Regions from separate parts of the Rhodococcus sp. P4_C10 genome, predicted to be linked through region 1. Evidence: riboswitches for the same ligand, from Rfam matches in the RefSeq annotation. Region 1 holds a riboswitch; the other holds the start of a gene.

Region 1 (7,378 bases):
GTTCCGCGACCCGGCCACCTTCGACCGGCTCGGCACGGTGGTCGTCACCCTCGACGGCAAGCCGCAGTCCCAGCTGAACGAACTCGAATGCGCAAGCGACGGGAGCGTCTACGCCAACGTCTGGCAGTCCGACGTCATCCTCCGGATCGATCCGGGCACCGGCGACGTCACCGCGGTGGTCGACGCGTCGGGCCTGCTCACCCATGACGAACGACGGTCCGTGGACGTCCTCAACGGGATCGCGCAGGTACCCGGGACCGACCGATTCCTGATCACCGGCAAGTACTACCCACACCTGTTCGAGGTGCGGTTCGTGCCGTGACGCGCGGAGCCCTAGGGTGCGTGGCCCACTGTCGGTGATCTAGGACAGAATTGGGGAGTGACCGGACCCCGCGAGCCCCACGACCCCGACCGGGGTCGGTCGACCGGCGACCACCCACGGCACGAGAACCACCCCGGATTCGCGAACTATCCGCCGACCACGCGGCGGGTGGGCGGGCGTCGGCAGCCCCTGCCGCCGTTGCACCCGGTCGACAGCGGACCCACCGAGGAGATCCGGCAGCCCGGCCCCGGCGCGCCGAAGCCCCCGCCGATCCCCCGCAAGCTCACCGTCACCCGGGTCGCCGCGATGCGCAGTCGCGAGCTGACCAACAAGGGCATCGCCACCTTCCACCGCGCCGCCAAGGCCGACGGCGCCGACAAGTCCGGCCTCACCGCCCTCACCTACGCGGTGATGGCGAACTTCGCCACCGACGCCGCGATCGCCGTCGCCCTGGCCAACACGCTGTTCTTCTCCGCGGCGACGGGCGAGGACAAGACCAAGGTCGCGCTGTACCTGCTGATCACCATCGCGCCGTTCGCGGTGATCGCGCCGCTGATCGGTCCGATGCTGGACCGGTTGCAGCACGGCCGCCGGCTCGCACTGGCGTCGTCGTTCGCCCTGCGGACGGTGCTGGCGGTGCTGCTGGTCTTCAACTTCGACAGCTGGGCGCTGTACCCGGCCGCACTGGGCATGATGGTGCTGAGCAAGTCGTTCTCGGTGCTCAAGAGCGCGGTGACGCCGCGGGTGCTGCCACCGGAGATCGACCTGGTGCGGGTCAACTCGCGACTGACCGTGTTCGGCCTGATCGGCGGCACCATCGGTGCGGGCGCGGTGGCCGGAATCATCGCCTTCGCGACCGGCTCCACCGGGGTGCTCTGGTTCGCCGCGCTCCTCACCACCCTGGGCGCCTACCTGAGCATGCGCATCCCGGCGTGGGTGGAGGTCACCGAGGGCGAGGTGCCCGCGACCCTGACCTACCACGGCAACGACGCCCACACCGAGGTGATCGCGGCGGACCGCAAGGAGACGGTCAAGGCCAGCAAGCGGCGACAACCGCTGGGCCGCACCGTCATCACGGGGCTGTGGGGCAACAGCACCATCCGCGTGATGACCGGCTTCCTCACCCTCTACATCGCGTTCGTCGCCAAGTCCCGGACCGGGCACGAGCCCCTGGAGCAGGCCGCGATGCTCGGCCTGGTCGGTGCCGCCGCCGGCATCGGAAACTTCGCGGGCAACGCGGCTGGCGCCCGGATCAAGCTCGGCCGACCCACCGTGGTGGTGCTCCGGTGCACCGCCGCCGTGACGGCGGTCGCGATCCTCGTCGCCCTCACCGACAGCCTCCTCACCGCGGCACTGGCCGCCCTCGTTGCGTCCGGCGCGAGCGCCCTGGCGAAGGTCTCGCTGGACGCCTCGCTACAGGACGACCTGCCCGAGGAATCCATCGCGTCCGGCTTCGGCCGCTCCGAGACGGTGCTGCAGCTGAGCTGGGTGATCGGCGGCGCGCTCGGAGTGCTGCTGCCGACGCAGTACTGGATCGGGTTCTCGGTGGTGTCGGTGCTGCTCACCTTCGGTCTCGTGCAGACCGTCCTCAGCAACCGGGGGTCGTCACTGCTCCCCGGGCTCGGCGGCAAACGCCCCGACGTGGCAAACCAGGAGATCACCAAGCCGATCTCGACCGCCGACTGACGCCCAACTAGAAACGGAACCCAATGACTCTGCAAGCCCGGACGAAGAAGACCATTGCGGCCCTCTCGGTGGTCGCGCTGGTGGCCGCCGGCGGCCTCGCCGCCGTGGTCACCGTGCTCGTCCAGAACGCCCCGGAGACCCTGCCGACGGTCACCGCGTACGCGCACTACAAGACCGTCGACGCACACGCCGGTGTGTGCGACGCCGACCTCGCGTGCGCGGGGCTCGAGATCGCGAACCTGAGCGTTCCGGCGGGCCAGCCGCTGCAGTTGTCGCTGCCCAAGGACGTGTCGAGCTCCGACTGGCGGCTGAACGTGCAGATCGGCAACCCCGAGACCGGCGAGGTGTTCAACGGGTACCGCGACTACACGCCGGGCGAGGCGTCCGCCGTGACGGTGCCGTCCGGCAAGAACGAGCAGCTCCTCGGCGTGATCATCCAACTGCCCGCCGATGGCGGCCTCGCACCGGTGTGGGCGATCCAGACCTACTGAGACCCGACCTAGCTGTCGAGCTCCCGGGCGACGGCGCGCACGACCTCGGAGATCCGCTGCGCGGTCTTGCGGTCGGGGTACTTGCCCCGGCGCAGGTCCGGCTGCACCTTGGCCTCGAGCAGGGTGATCATGTCCTCGACCATCCCGTGCAGCTCGTCGGGGGTGTGCTTACGGGCGGCGTCGTCCTTGCGGGCGCCGCCGCCCTGCCGGATGGTCGGGGTCGGTTCGAGCACGGTCACGCTCAGGGCCTGCGGGCCACGACGGCCGGCGGCCATCCCGAACTCCACACGCTGGCCCGGCTTCAGTGCCTCGACACCCGCGGGCAGCGCGGCGGACCGGACGTAGACGTCCTCGCCCGACTCCTGGGAAAGGAAGCCGAAGCCCTTTTCCGCGTCGTACCACTTCACCTTGCCGGTAGGCACTGCGTTCACCTGCTCATCCACATATAAAGGAACGCGCCCCACGGATGCGGGACGCGACGACCGCAGTCTACCCCCGCGCGCCGCCGGACCGGCCCACGGTTTGAGGCGATACCGTTGGACGGTGGCAAGTCAACAGTCCCCCCGCGGCACCGCGCTCTTGCGTGTCGCGCTCGTCTGCTTCTCCGTCGGCGTGCTCGCGATCATCGCGGCCTTCGTGGTCTTCGCGCTCGGGCATGAACCCCCGCTCGCCCTGTACCTGCTGGCAGGCGCCTGCCCCGTCGGCTTCCTGCTGGCAATCGTCTTCGCACTGAGGTCCGGGCGTCGCGTCCGGGGAGGGGCGCAACAATGAGAATCGTCCTGAACATCATCTGGCTGATCTTCGGCGGCCTCTGGCTGGCGCTCGGCTACTTCCTGGCCGGCGTCATCATGTGCATCCTCATCATCACCATCCCGTTCGGCATCGCGGCGTTCCGGATCGGCGTGTACGCGCTGTGGCCGTTCGGCAAGACGGTCGTCAACAAACCCACCTCCGGGATGGGCTCACTGATCGGCAACGTGATCTGGCTGGTACTGGCCGGCATCTGGCTCGCCATCGGACACGTGGTCAGCGCGATCGCGATGGCCATCACGATCATCGGCATCCCGCTCGCTGTCGCGAACCTGAAGATGGTGCCGATCTCGTTGATGCCGCTGGGCAAGGACATCGTCGACGTCGACGCGGTACCCGCCTACCCAGGAGGCGCCCAGGGATGAGCCTGCTGCCCCCTCCCGTCCGTGCTCCCGGCCCCGCGCCGGACACCTGTCCAGCCACGGCGGAGGGGCGCTCGCTGCCGTCCTCCCCGTTCTTCGCCGGCGCGCTGGCCGCCCTCGCCGTGGCGGTGGTCGTCGCGCACGACCGGGCGGTCCCGCTCGGTCACCCGCTGTGGGGCCTGTTCAGCAACGGCCTCGACCTGCTGGTGTACCGCAGCGGCGGTGCCACCGTCCTCAGCTCCGCGGGCCTCTACGACCACGCCCTGTACGGCGGCATGTGGTTCACCTATCCGCCGTTCTCGGCGGTGCTGTTCGCGCCGCTGAACCTGGTCAGCGCCGACATGGCCGGCCTGCTCGGCTACCTCGCCAACTTCGTCACCCTCTATCTGGTGGTGCTGCTGTGCTGGCGACAGCTCGGCTATCGGACCGGCCGGCACCTATACATCGTCAGCGCCCTGCTCACGGTGATCTTCAGCGCGCTCGAGCCGGTCCGCACCACCGTGTGGCTCGGGCAGGTCAACCTGATGCTGATGCTGCTGGTGATCTGGGACCTCGGGCGGCCGGAAGGCAGCCGCCTGCGCGGGTTCGGCGTAGGCGTCGCCACCGGGATCAAGCTGACGCCGGGGCTGTTCCTCGTGCAACTGCTGATCACCCGGCAGTGGCGCGCGGCCGTCGTCGCGGCCACCACACTGCTGGCGACCGTGGCCGTCGGGTTCGTGGTGATCTTCTCCGACTCCAAGGACTACTGGACCGGCGTGATCGTGCACTCCACGCGGATCGGCGAGACGGCCTGGCCGGCCAACCAGTCGGCCTCCGGGGTGCTGGCCCGGTGGCTGGACGTCCCGGAGCCGCCGCGGCTGCTGTGGCTTGCGGTCGCCGGCGCCCTCGCTGCACTGGGCATGGGCGCGTCATACCTGGCCCACCGCCACGGGCACGCGCTGCTGTCGGTGACCGTGTGCGGCCTGACGACGGGCGCCGTCTCCCCCTTCTCCTGGGGGCACCACTGGGTGTGGTTCGTGCCGATGCTGGTCCTCGCGGCGGACTGGGCGCTGCGCAAGGGTCGCGCAACCGCCTGGCTGGTGCCGGCGGCGCTCGCCCTGCCACTGCTGATCTGGAGCCACCGGTTCCCCGACGGGGTGTACGCGATCGGGCTGTTCATGATCCCGACCACGACCTACCTGGCCCCGATCTTCGCCGCGGTCTACCCGTTGACGTTCGTCGCGATCGCCACCACGGTCATGGTCGCACTGCGCCGCTCCCCGCCACCGAACCCCCTGGTCGGCCCCGAGAACTTCTGTGATCTGCCTCACATAACGGTGAGATAACAGGGCGGTCTCGGAACCGACCGAGCGCTTCTACCTGCGGAAACTTGCCCACTTCCAGGCGAAACGCCGAATATTCCGCAATTTGGGTAACAGATGACGCACAGTCCCGATCCACGTACGGTCATCAGCGGCCGGAAGTTCGGCCAGATCCGGTCCGCCGCGCCAAACCTTGTCCCGCGGACCAGATTCCAACGGATTACCCAGGGACAAGGACGGGGGACCCAATGTCCCCAGTGGACACCGGAGGATGCGAAAGCGACCTCCTTGGGGTGAAGCCAGACCCGCACCAATCCAGGAGCGGCGAGGCCGGGCGACCTCTCAGCCCGAACCCGACAGCTGACCTCGCAGGCGCGTGTGGAGAGGAATGCTTCAATGAGTGCTGGACGCCATCGCAAACCGACTACCACCCGCCGCACTGCCGCCAAGGTCGTCGTGACCGGCGCAGTCCTCGGAGCGGCGAGCGCGGCCTTCGCGGCCCCCGCCAGTGCAGCGCCCGATTCCGACTGGGACCGTCTCGCGCAGTGCGAGGCCGGCGGTAACTGGGGAATCAACACCGGCAACGGCTACCAGGGCGGACTCCAGTTCTCGCCCAGCACCTGGACCGCACACGGCGGCGGCGAGTACGCCGCGACCGCGAACCAGGCCACCCGTGAAGAGCAGATCGCGGTCGCCGAGAAGGTGCTCGCGAACCAGGGCTGGGGCGCATGGCCGTCCTGCTCCTCGAGCCTCGGCCTGACCAGCGGCTCCACCCCGCGCAGCACGCCGGCCCCCGCGCAGGCGGCCCCCGCGGCCGAGGTCCTGCCGTCCGTCACCAGCGTCCCGACCACCGAGGGCACCGCCGACGTCTTCGAGTCGCTCGACAGCATCCTCAGCGCGGTCAAGGCCAGCGGCGTCGTCCTCGACCCGCAGGTCGAGTCCGCCCCACACCTCACGGTGTGGGGCCCTTCTTCGTTCGGCGCGGTCGTCAGCGGTTCACGACGGTGTGCGGATGGGTGTACGGCAGCTCCGAGACGGGGAGCGGGAACTCGATCTCCTCCCCGAAGGGGGAAAGCCCCCCGGAACGCGACGACGAAAGCTCCGTCACGGCGTAGTCGCCGTCCTGGATCTCCGCCGACGGCCAGCCTGGATCAACGTATCGCTTGCTCGATTTGTTAGCCACGGGGTCATTTTGGCAGGAGGTCGCGTCGCCGTACAGCCCAGGTATCTAATCTGATACGCGATGACCGACACCGAAGGCGTTGACCCGGCCGCCGAAACCGAGAGCCTGGCCGCCTGGCTGACCGCGAGAACCGACGCCGAGCTGGCCGAGTTGCTGCGTCTGCGTCCCGACCTCGCGGTCCCGCCGCCCGCCCACCTCGCGGTGCTCGCCGCCCGCGCCGAGCAGCGGGCGTCGGTGCTGCGCGCCGCCGACGAGCTGACCGTGCTCGAGCTCACCGTGATCGGGATCCTCTCGCAGGAGGGGGGCCGTGAGCGCGGCGTGCCCCGGGCGGCGCTCACCGCGGCAGTCGCGGGCCGGGCGCCGGTGCGCTCCGTCGACAAGGCGCTGAAGGCGCTCCGCGATCGAGCCCTGGTGTGGGGGTCGAAGGTGCTTCGGGTGACTCCCGCCGCGCAGGACGCCGTCACCTGGCGGGTCGACGCCCCACGGGACGCGCTGACGGCCACGGAGATCGAGTCCGCCCTCGCCGAACTCGGCGACACCGAACGCCGGCTGCTGACCACGCTGGCCACCAGTTCGCCGATCGGCCGCACCCGCGACGCCGCGCCCGGCACCGACCCGGAGCGGCCCGTGCAGCGGCTGCTGGCCCGGCGCCTGCTGAACTGGATCGACGAGCAGACCGTGGAGCTGCCGTACCAGGTGGGCCAGGCCCTGCGCGGGGAAACGGTCAGCGACCCCGCCGCACTGACCCCGCCGCCGATCCGGGCGACCAAGTTGAAGGTCGCCGACGTCAACGCCGCCGCGGGCGGTGAGGTGCTCGAACTGGTCCGGCACTGCGAGGACCTGATCGCCGCCCTCGGCGCACAGCCGGCCGCGACCCTCAAGGCGGGCGGGCTGGGGGTCCGGGAGACCAAGCGGCTGGCGAAGGCCGTCGGCGTCGACGAGGCCCGGCTGGGCCTGCTCGCCGAGGTCCTCGCCGCGGCCGACCTGATCGGCCGCGGGACACCGGACCCGCTGCCCGCCGCCGACACCGGCGACGACTACTGGGCGCCGACGGTGGCGGTGGACTCGTGGCAGACCACCACGCCCGCACAGCGCTGGCACGTACTCGCGCAGGCCTGGCTCGACCTGCCGCGGCGGCCGTGGGTGGTCGGCATGCGCGACGAGCACGGCAAGCCGATCGCGGCCCTGTCGGAGGAGGTGCGCGCCACCGGCGCCCCCAGAGA
Region 2 (7,378 bases), on a different contig from region 1:
GAGCGCGCACCACTCCTGCCACCCGCCGCCTCCGTGCGCGGGTTCGGCGTAGCCCTGGCTGGCCCGCACCACCCGTACTCCCGGTAGCGCGAGCCAACTCGCGACCAACCCGACCTCGCCCGCCATCGCGCCACGCAGCGGCGACGGCTCGTCGATCACCGTCTCCGCGGCGAGCACGAGTGCCTCGACCACGGGCATCGGCGCAACGCCGCGCGCGGCGACGCCCGCGGACGCCAGGCGGCCCGCCCGGACCACCGCGAATTCCCAGCCGCCCTCGTCGCGGGGCCGGGCGGCGACCAGTTCGTCCACGGCGGCCAGCGCGGCGAGTCGTTGCGCGCGGTGCAGCGCGGTGGCGAGGGCCGCGGTGCGGTCGCGCAGCCGGGCGGCGTTCTCGAAGAGTTCGGCGGCCGCCAGTTCCTCGACGCGGGAGCGCAGTCGTGCCAGTGGGGCGTCGTCCATGCCGCGGAACATGGCGAGCGCGCTCAGCGGCGCGGGCCGGTAGTGCTCGGCGGTCCGGGGCTCGCTGCCGGCCGGGCAGCCGCCGACCACGCTGTCGGGGCAGTCCGGCCCGTGCGGCAGTTCCTGGCGAATCTTCTTGGTGCAGGTGCGGATTCGGCATGCGTCGGCGATCGTGGCAGCGATCTCGCCGGCGTCGGTGCGTGAGGAGAACGGTCCGAGTGCCTCCGCCGTGGGGCGGCGGGTGACCGACAACCGGGGAAACGGTTCGTCGGTCATCGTGATCCACCAGGCACGCCGCGGGAACTTGGATCGGCGGTTGTACGGAGGCGCGTGCGCGGCGAGCAGTCTCAACTCCCGGACGGACGCCTCGAGCCCGTGCGCGCATTCCACATGGTCGACCCGGGTGGCGAGGGCGACCATCTCCTTCATCCGGGCGCGGGTCTCGGAGCCGGTGAAGTAGCCCCGAACCCGGCGCTGCAGGTTCACGGCGGTGCCGACGTAGAGGACTTCCTCCGACGGACCGCGGAAGAGGTAGACGCCGGGTGTGCGGGGGAGGTCGGCGGCCAGGTCGCGCTTGCCGCGCTGTGCGGCGGAGACGTTGGGTAGGTAGTCGACGAGTTCGGCATAGCTGTGCACGCCCAGGCCGCCGACCCGCTCGATCAGCCCGTGCAGGACGTCGACGGTGGCGCGGGCGTCGTCGAGGGCGCGGTGGGTGGGTTGGGTGCCGACCCGGAACAGGCCGGCCAGCGCGGAGAGCTTCACCGAGGGGGCCTCCTCCCGGGAGAGCACCCGGCGGGCCAGCTTCACGGTGCAGAGCACCTGGAACGGCGGCCACGGCAGCTCACAGCGGGCCGCAGCCGCCTTCAGGAAGCCGACGTCGAACGGGGCGTTGTGGGCGACCAGGACCGCGCCGCGCGCGAACTCGAGGAAGCTCGGCAGGACGCGCTCGATCCGGGGTGCGTCGATCAGCATTGCCGACGTGATCCCCGTGAGCTCGACGATGTAGGGCGGGATGCTGCGGCCGGGGTCGACCAGCGTCGCCAGCTCGCCGATCACCTCGCCGCCCCGGATCTTCACCGCGCCGATCTCCGTGATGGCGTCGTCGCCGGAGCTGCTGCCGGTGGTCTCGAGGTCGACGACGACGAAGGTGGTCTCGCGCAGCGGGGTGTCCAGCTCGTCGAAGGACAACTGCTGCGGCGTCGACTGCTGTGCGGTCGAAATGCGGGGACTCACAGCGCTGAGGCTAGGGCCGGCCACCGACAGCGCCGTCAAGTCGAACGTGTGCGCGAGAAAACCTGTCGGACCCCGGGGCTACTTTCCGTGGACGGGGCCGCGGAAACGCCCGGCGACGGACGAAAGAGACGAGGGTCACAGTGATTGTCGACTGCGGTGAGTGCGAGGTGCGGGGTGCGGCGTGTGCGGACTGCCTGGTGCCGGTCCTGCTCGGGTCGCCCGGGGTCCGCGGAGCGGCCGCGTCCGCGCAAGCGGGGCGTCCGGTCCGAATCAGTATTGAGCAGGACGAACGAGTTGCAATGGAGGTCCTGGCGGACGCCGGGTTGGTGCCCAGGCTCCGCCTGGTCGTGTCGGGGCGCCTGCAACAGACCACTCGGTCGTTATCTTGTCGTGACAAAGGGGTGGCTTGACGGCCGTCCAGGTGCGGATTTGGCGCATTTGTCCGACTTTCCGGGGGAGTCGGGTCGACACGGGGGATGCGCTTTCGTAATCTTCCTGAGACCTAGCGGGTTCTTGCTTCGCCACACCGGCGCGGCATCGCTAGGACCGCCTAATCGATTTCCCGCAAGGGCGATCGTGCCGGGAACCCAAGTTTTCCTTTGGGGTGAATCCCGTCGGAGCGCGCACCGCGTGCCGACGGGTAGGGCTGATCTTCCCAGCCCGAACCCGTCAGCTAACTCGGTCGGCGGTTGAGTGGAAGAAACGGAGCACATCCTTTCGTGGCAACACACAGTTCCAAGCGCTCGATGCGCCGGGTAGTCATTGCCAGTGCGCTCGCGCTCGGCGCAGTCACCGTCTCTGCGGCTCCGGCATTCGCCGAGCCCGTCACGGTCCCCGGCGTCGGCACCTTCGACATTCCGGGTGTCCCCGCGCAGACCATCCAGATCCCCGGCCTCCCGGCCATGCCCGTGCTCCCCGGAGTCCCCGCGCCGGCTCCGGTCGTGACCGCAGGTCAGAAGGCCGTCGACGCCGCTGCCAGCAAGATCGGCTCCCCGTACGTGTGGGGCGCCTCGGGCCCGGACGCGTTCGACTGCTCCGGCCTCGTGCAGTGGGCGTTCAAGCAGGCCGGCGTCGCGCTGCCGCGCACCAGCTACGACCAGGCCGCCGCGGGCATCGCCGTGCCGACCTCCGCCCTGCAGGTCGGTGACGTCGTCTCCTTCTACGGTGGCTCGCACTCCGGCATCTACGCGGGCAACGGCGAGGTCATCCACGCCGCCACCTCGGGCACTCCGGTCAAGCGTGCGCCCATCGCCTCCATGCCGATGGACGGCGCGCGCCGCTACTGAGCGCACCCGATTCACCCGGCGCCCCCGCGGCGCTGACGCAGGCCCCCGATCCCAAGTGGACGGGGGCCTGTGGCGTCTTCCCGGACCCCCGCCGGCACCCGCCAGGGCGGGGTGGAATGTCGCGCGATTCGGGACTCGCTGAGCGGGTGGACAGCCAGTTGGCCATTCCGTAACCTGGCCGAGACCTTCCGAAACCTCGCTGCGCCGTCCGGTGCGGCAGCGGAGGTCTCCGCCACGGCGGGGCCGGCGCCCATCGGCGCGTCCCGCACCGGGTATCCAATGGCGCAGGAGCGGAAGAACGGAGTACCACGGTTCGTGGCGTCTCGGAGATCGATGCGGTCCAGGTGTGGAGCGCTCGCAACAGGAATGCTCACCCTCACACTGGTCGCGGTGTCGGCCGGAACCGCGGGTACCGCGTCCGCGGACCCCGCGCTCGACAACCCGACCGCGGCGCTCGAGCGGCTCGCCGAACTCTCTCGTGAGTCCGAGCAGACCACCGAGGCGATGCACAACGCGCAGATCGACCTCGAGTCGAAGCTCTCCGTGCAACACGACGCCGAGGCGCGCAACGCAGGCGACCGCACCCTGCTCGAGCAGGCCCAGGCGAAGGTCGCGCAGTTCCAGCCCGCCGTCGACCGGCTGACCGCCGTCAACTACCAGGGCGGCCGCGTCAACCGGCTCTTCGCGGTGATGGTGTCGGACTCTCCTCAGCAGTTGCTCGACCAGATGTCCACGTTGAGCGTCATCTCGGCGGACACCGCAGTCCAGGTCAAGGAGTTCAAGGAGGCCGGCGACCGGGCCGCCGCGGCCGCCGCCGCGTCGCAGGAGTCCGCCGCCGCGGCCCGCACCGCCACCGAAGAGGCCAAGTCGATCAGCGACGACCTGCAGCGCAAGCAGAGCGACCTGCAGACGCAGATCGCCGAGGTGACACGGGCGTTCGGTGCGCTGACGGCCTCGGAGCGGGACACCCTCGCGGGTACCCCCTTCCCGCCCGGTGTCGACCTCGGTGCCCTTCTCGCGAGCCTGCCGGCCGGGTCGAACGCCGGCGCGGTCGAGGCCGGCCTGACCCAGGTGGGCAAGCCGTACGTCTGGGGTGCCACCGGACCGGACGGCTACGACTGCTCGGGGCTGATGGTCTGGGCGTACAAGCAGATCGGCAAGACCCTGCCGCGGTCGAGCCAGGCGCAGGCCGCGGGCGGGGCGCCGGTGCAGAAGGCCGACCTGCAGCCCGGCGACCTGGTGCTCTACTACTCGGACGCCTCGCATGTGGGTATGTACATCGGGAACGGGAACATCGTGCACGCGTCCACGTACGGGGTGCCGGTCAAGGTCGCGCCGATGGACGCGTACCCGTTCTACGGCGCCCGACGCTACTGAACGCCGACATGCCGGGGGCCGGGTCGCCGAACACGGGTCCGCCGAACGCAGACATACCGAACACGGACCTGCTCAAGACGGACCTGCTGAGCACGGTCACCCCGAACTCGGACCGGCCGGCCGCCGGTGGTGACCGACCGCAGCGCCGGACCAGGCGGCGGATCCGGCGCTGGGAGGCGCTGGCATTGGCCGGGTTGCTGTGCGCGCTCGGCGCCGCGGGCGCAGTCGCGCTGTCCGCCGGTTCCGGCGGTGCGCCGCCGCCCGCCGCACCTGTGGCGGCCGCCCCTCTCAGCGCGTTCGAGCAGGCCCGCAGGGCGGGCGTGCAGGGGTTGCTCGACCGGTGGGCCGGGGCGGTGCGTGACGGGGACCGTGGCTCTCTGGTCGCGCTCTTCGACGAGGGCGCGGTGCCCGGGTTCGTCGACGCCGAGGTGCGCCGGATGAACAACCTGGCGGGGGTGCCGTTGGCGGACTGGGGCTACGAGATCGGTCACGAACCGGAGCACCCGGTCCCGACCGACCTCGCCGAGCACCTGGGCGCCACGGACGTGTGGGCGCCGCCGGTGTACCTGCGCTACGCCGTCGAGGGGGCGGACGCCGCGTCGACGCGCAAGCCGGTCTCGCTGGTGGTGGCACGCCGCGGTGACGACTGGAAGCTGGTCTCGGACTGGGACCTGCCCGAGTACGGTCGTGAAACCTGGCGGGGGCCTTGGGACTTCGGGCCGGTGATCGCCCGCGAGGTGACCACCGCGTCGAACGTCTCGGTGGTGCTGGGACATCCGGACCAGGAGGCCTGGGTCGACGCCGTGGCCGAGGAGATGCGGACCGCGGTGCCCGCCGTGACCGAGCTGTGGGGGACCGGCTGGGCCCGTCGGGCGGTGGTGATCGTCGCGTCCGACCAGGAGGAGTTCACGGCCCAGGCCGGCGCGGACCACAGCGGCGCGAACATTGCGGCGGTCGCGGTGTCCGACGCCGTCGTGCCCGGGTCGGACACGGTAACCGGGCAGCGGATCGTGTTCAGCCCGGCGTCGGCGGGCCGGCTCACCGAGGACACTCGGCGTTCGGTGCTCCGCCACGAGCTGACCCACATCGCGGCCAGGGCGGCGACCACGGACGGTTCGCCGCTGTGGATGCTCGAGGGCTTCGCGGACTACACGGGTCACCGCGGTTCCGGAATCGGCGTGGCGGCGGCGGCGCCGACGGTGGCGGCCGCCGTGGCCGCGCACGGGCCGCCCGCCCGGCTGCCCTCGGACGCAGACTTCGCGGCGGGTGGGGACCGTGCGGTGGTGGCCTACGAGCTGGCATGGTCGGTGAACGCCTACATCGCCGACCGGTTCGGCGAATCCGCGCTGGGGGACCTGTACCACGCGCTGGCCACCGGTCCGGTCGACGCGATCACGCTGGACGGCCGCCTGCAGGGCGTTCTCGGACTGTCGAGCGCGGAACTGGTGTCCGGGTGGGGCACCTGGATGACCGAGCAGCTCTCCTGACCCCTACGGTGGACACATGCGGCGAACCCTGTTGGTGACGAACGATTTTCCGCCTCGACCGGGGGGAATTCAGTCCTACCTGCAGTCTTTCGCGACGGCACTGCCGCCGGACGAGCTGGTCGTCTACGCGCCGCGGTGGCGCGGCGACAGCCACACCAAGTTCGACGCGCGCCAGCCGTTCGAGGTGGTACGGCACCCCACGACGCTGATGCTGCCCACTCCGCTGGTGGCCCGCCGCGCGGCGAAGCTGGTCCGGTCGCACGGGTGCGACAGCGTCTGGTTCGGCGCCGCCGCGCCGCTGGCGTTGCTCGCGCCGGGCCTGCGCCGCGCGGGTGCGGAGCGGATCGTCGCGAGCACCCACGGCCACGAGGTGGGTTGGTCGATGCTGCCCGGTGCCCGGCAGGCGCTGCGGCGGATCGGCGGCACCACCGACACCGTCACCTACGTCAGCAAGTACACCCGCCGGCGCTTCGCGGCGGCGTTCGGCGCCGACGCGGCTCTCGAACACCTGCCGCCGGGGGTCGACACCGAGGTGTTCCGCCCGGACCCGGCCGCTCGGGCGGAGCTGCGTGCCCGGTACGGCCTGGGCGAGCGGCCCACGGTCCTGTGCCTGTCCCGGCTGGTGCCGCGCAAGGGGCAGGACATGTTGATCAAGGCGCTGCCGACGATCCGGCGGTCCGTAGACGGTGCGGTGCTGGTGATCGTCGGCGGTGGCCCCTACGAGGGCGCGCTGCGGGCGCTGGCGCGCGAGCAGGGCGTCGAGGAGCACGTGGTGTTCACCGGGACCGTGCCGGCCGCGGAACTCGCCGCGCACCACACCATCGCGGACGTGTTCGCCATGCCGTGCCGGACCCGGGGCGCAGGGCTGGACGTGGAGGGCCTCGGGATCGTCTTCCTGGAGGCGTCGGCCACCGGTGTGCCGGTGATCGCCGGGCGGTCCGGCGGAGCGCCGGAGACGGTGCGGGAGAACGAGACCGGGCACGTCGTCGACGGAACCTCGGTGCGGGCGATCGCCGAGTCCGTGGTGTCGGTTCTATCGGACCCCGACCGCGCCGCGGAGATGGGTGCGGCCGGTCGGCGTTGGGTGTCCGAGCAGTGGCGATGGGACACCCTGGCCGCCAAGCTGGCCGGCCTGCTGCACTGACCGCTTCGCGCCGGTGAGTCCTTCCCCCGAGGGGAACCGGACGGACTCACCGGCGGCGCGGCCGCCCTACTTCGAGTAGATGGCGTCGATGTCGGCGGCGAAGCTCTGGTGGATGACGTTGCGCTTGAGCTTGAGCGTCGGCGTGAGCTCGCCGGTGTCCTCGCTGAAGTCGACCGACAGGATCTTGTACTTCTTGATCGCCTCGGCGTGCGAGACCAGGGTGTTGGCCTCGGCGATCGCCGCGTCGACGTCGGCGACCAGGTCCGCGTCGGTGAGCAGTTCGGCCACGGTGGCCGCGGCGGGCTTGCCGTTGCGCTGCTTCCAGCCCGGCCACGCGTCCGGGTCGACGGTGATCAGGGCGCCGATGAACGGCTTCTGGTCGCCGACCACGA

What was found. Region 1 has a riboswitch for cyclic di-AMP ahead of AC1DWC_RS09375 (transglycosylase family protein). Riboswitches for the same ligand answer to the same signal wherever they lie in the genome.
Region 2: another riboswitch for cyclic di-AMP. It lies ahead of AC1DWC_RS21490 (NlpC/P60 family protein); the one in region 1 lies ahead of AC1DWC_RS09375 (transglycosylase family protein).

The regions. Positions count from the first base shown of each region.
Region 1 is NZ_JBFUHZ010000010.1:185,232-192,609, reverse strand. Features, by position in the region: gene AC1DWC_RS09410 (glutaminyl-peptide cyclotransferase) at 1-322, shown strand, start outside; gene AC1DWC_RS09405 (MFS transporter) at 380-2,008, shown strand; gene AC1DWC_RS09400 (DUF2771 family protein) at 2,032-2,499, shown strand; gene AC1DWC_RS09395 (cold-shock protein) at 2,508-2,921, opposite strand; gene AC1DWC_RS09390 (hypothetical protein) at 3,043-3,270, shown strand; gene AC1DWC_RS09385 (YccF domain-containing protein) at 3,267-3,674, shown strand; gene AC1DWC_RS09380 (glycosyltransferase 87 family protein) at 3,671-4,996, shown strand; cyclic di-AMP (ydaO/yuaA leader) riboswitch at 5,180-5,363, shown strand; partial or broken gene AC1DWC_RS09375 (transglycosylase family protein) at 5,369-5,908, shown strand; gene AC1DWC_RS09370 (hypothetical protein) at 5,961-6,155, opposite strand; gene AC1DWC_RS09365 (helicase-associated domain-containing protein) at 6,216-7,378, shown strand, end outside.
Region 2 is NZ_JBFUHZ010000041.1:22,429-29,806, forward strand. Features, by position in the region: gene AC1DWC_RS21485 (DEDD exonuclease domain-containing protein) at 1-1,692, opposite strand, end outside; cyclic di-AMP (ydaO/yuaA leader) riboswitch at 2,230-2,395, shown strand; gene AC1DWC_RS21490 (NlpC/P60 family protein) at 2,412-2,978, shown strand; gene AC1DWC_RS21495 (C40 family peptidase) at 3,345-4,355, shown strand; gene AC1DWC_RS21500 (hypothetical protein) at 4,364-5,842, shown strand; gene AC1DWC_RS21505 (glycosyltransferase family 4 protein) at 5,859-6,986, shown strand; gene AC1DWC_RS21510 (AMP-dependent synthetase/ligase) at 7,053-7,378, opposite strand, start outside.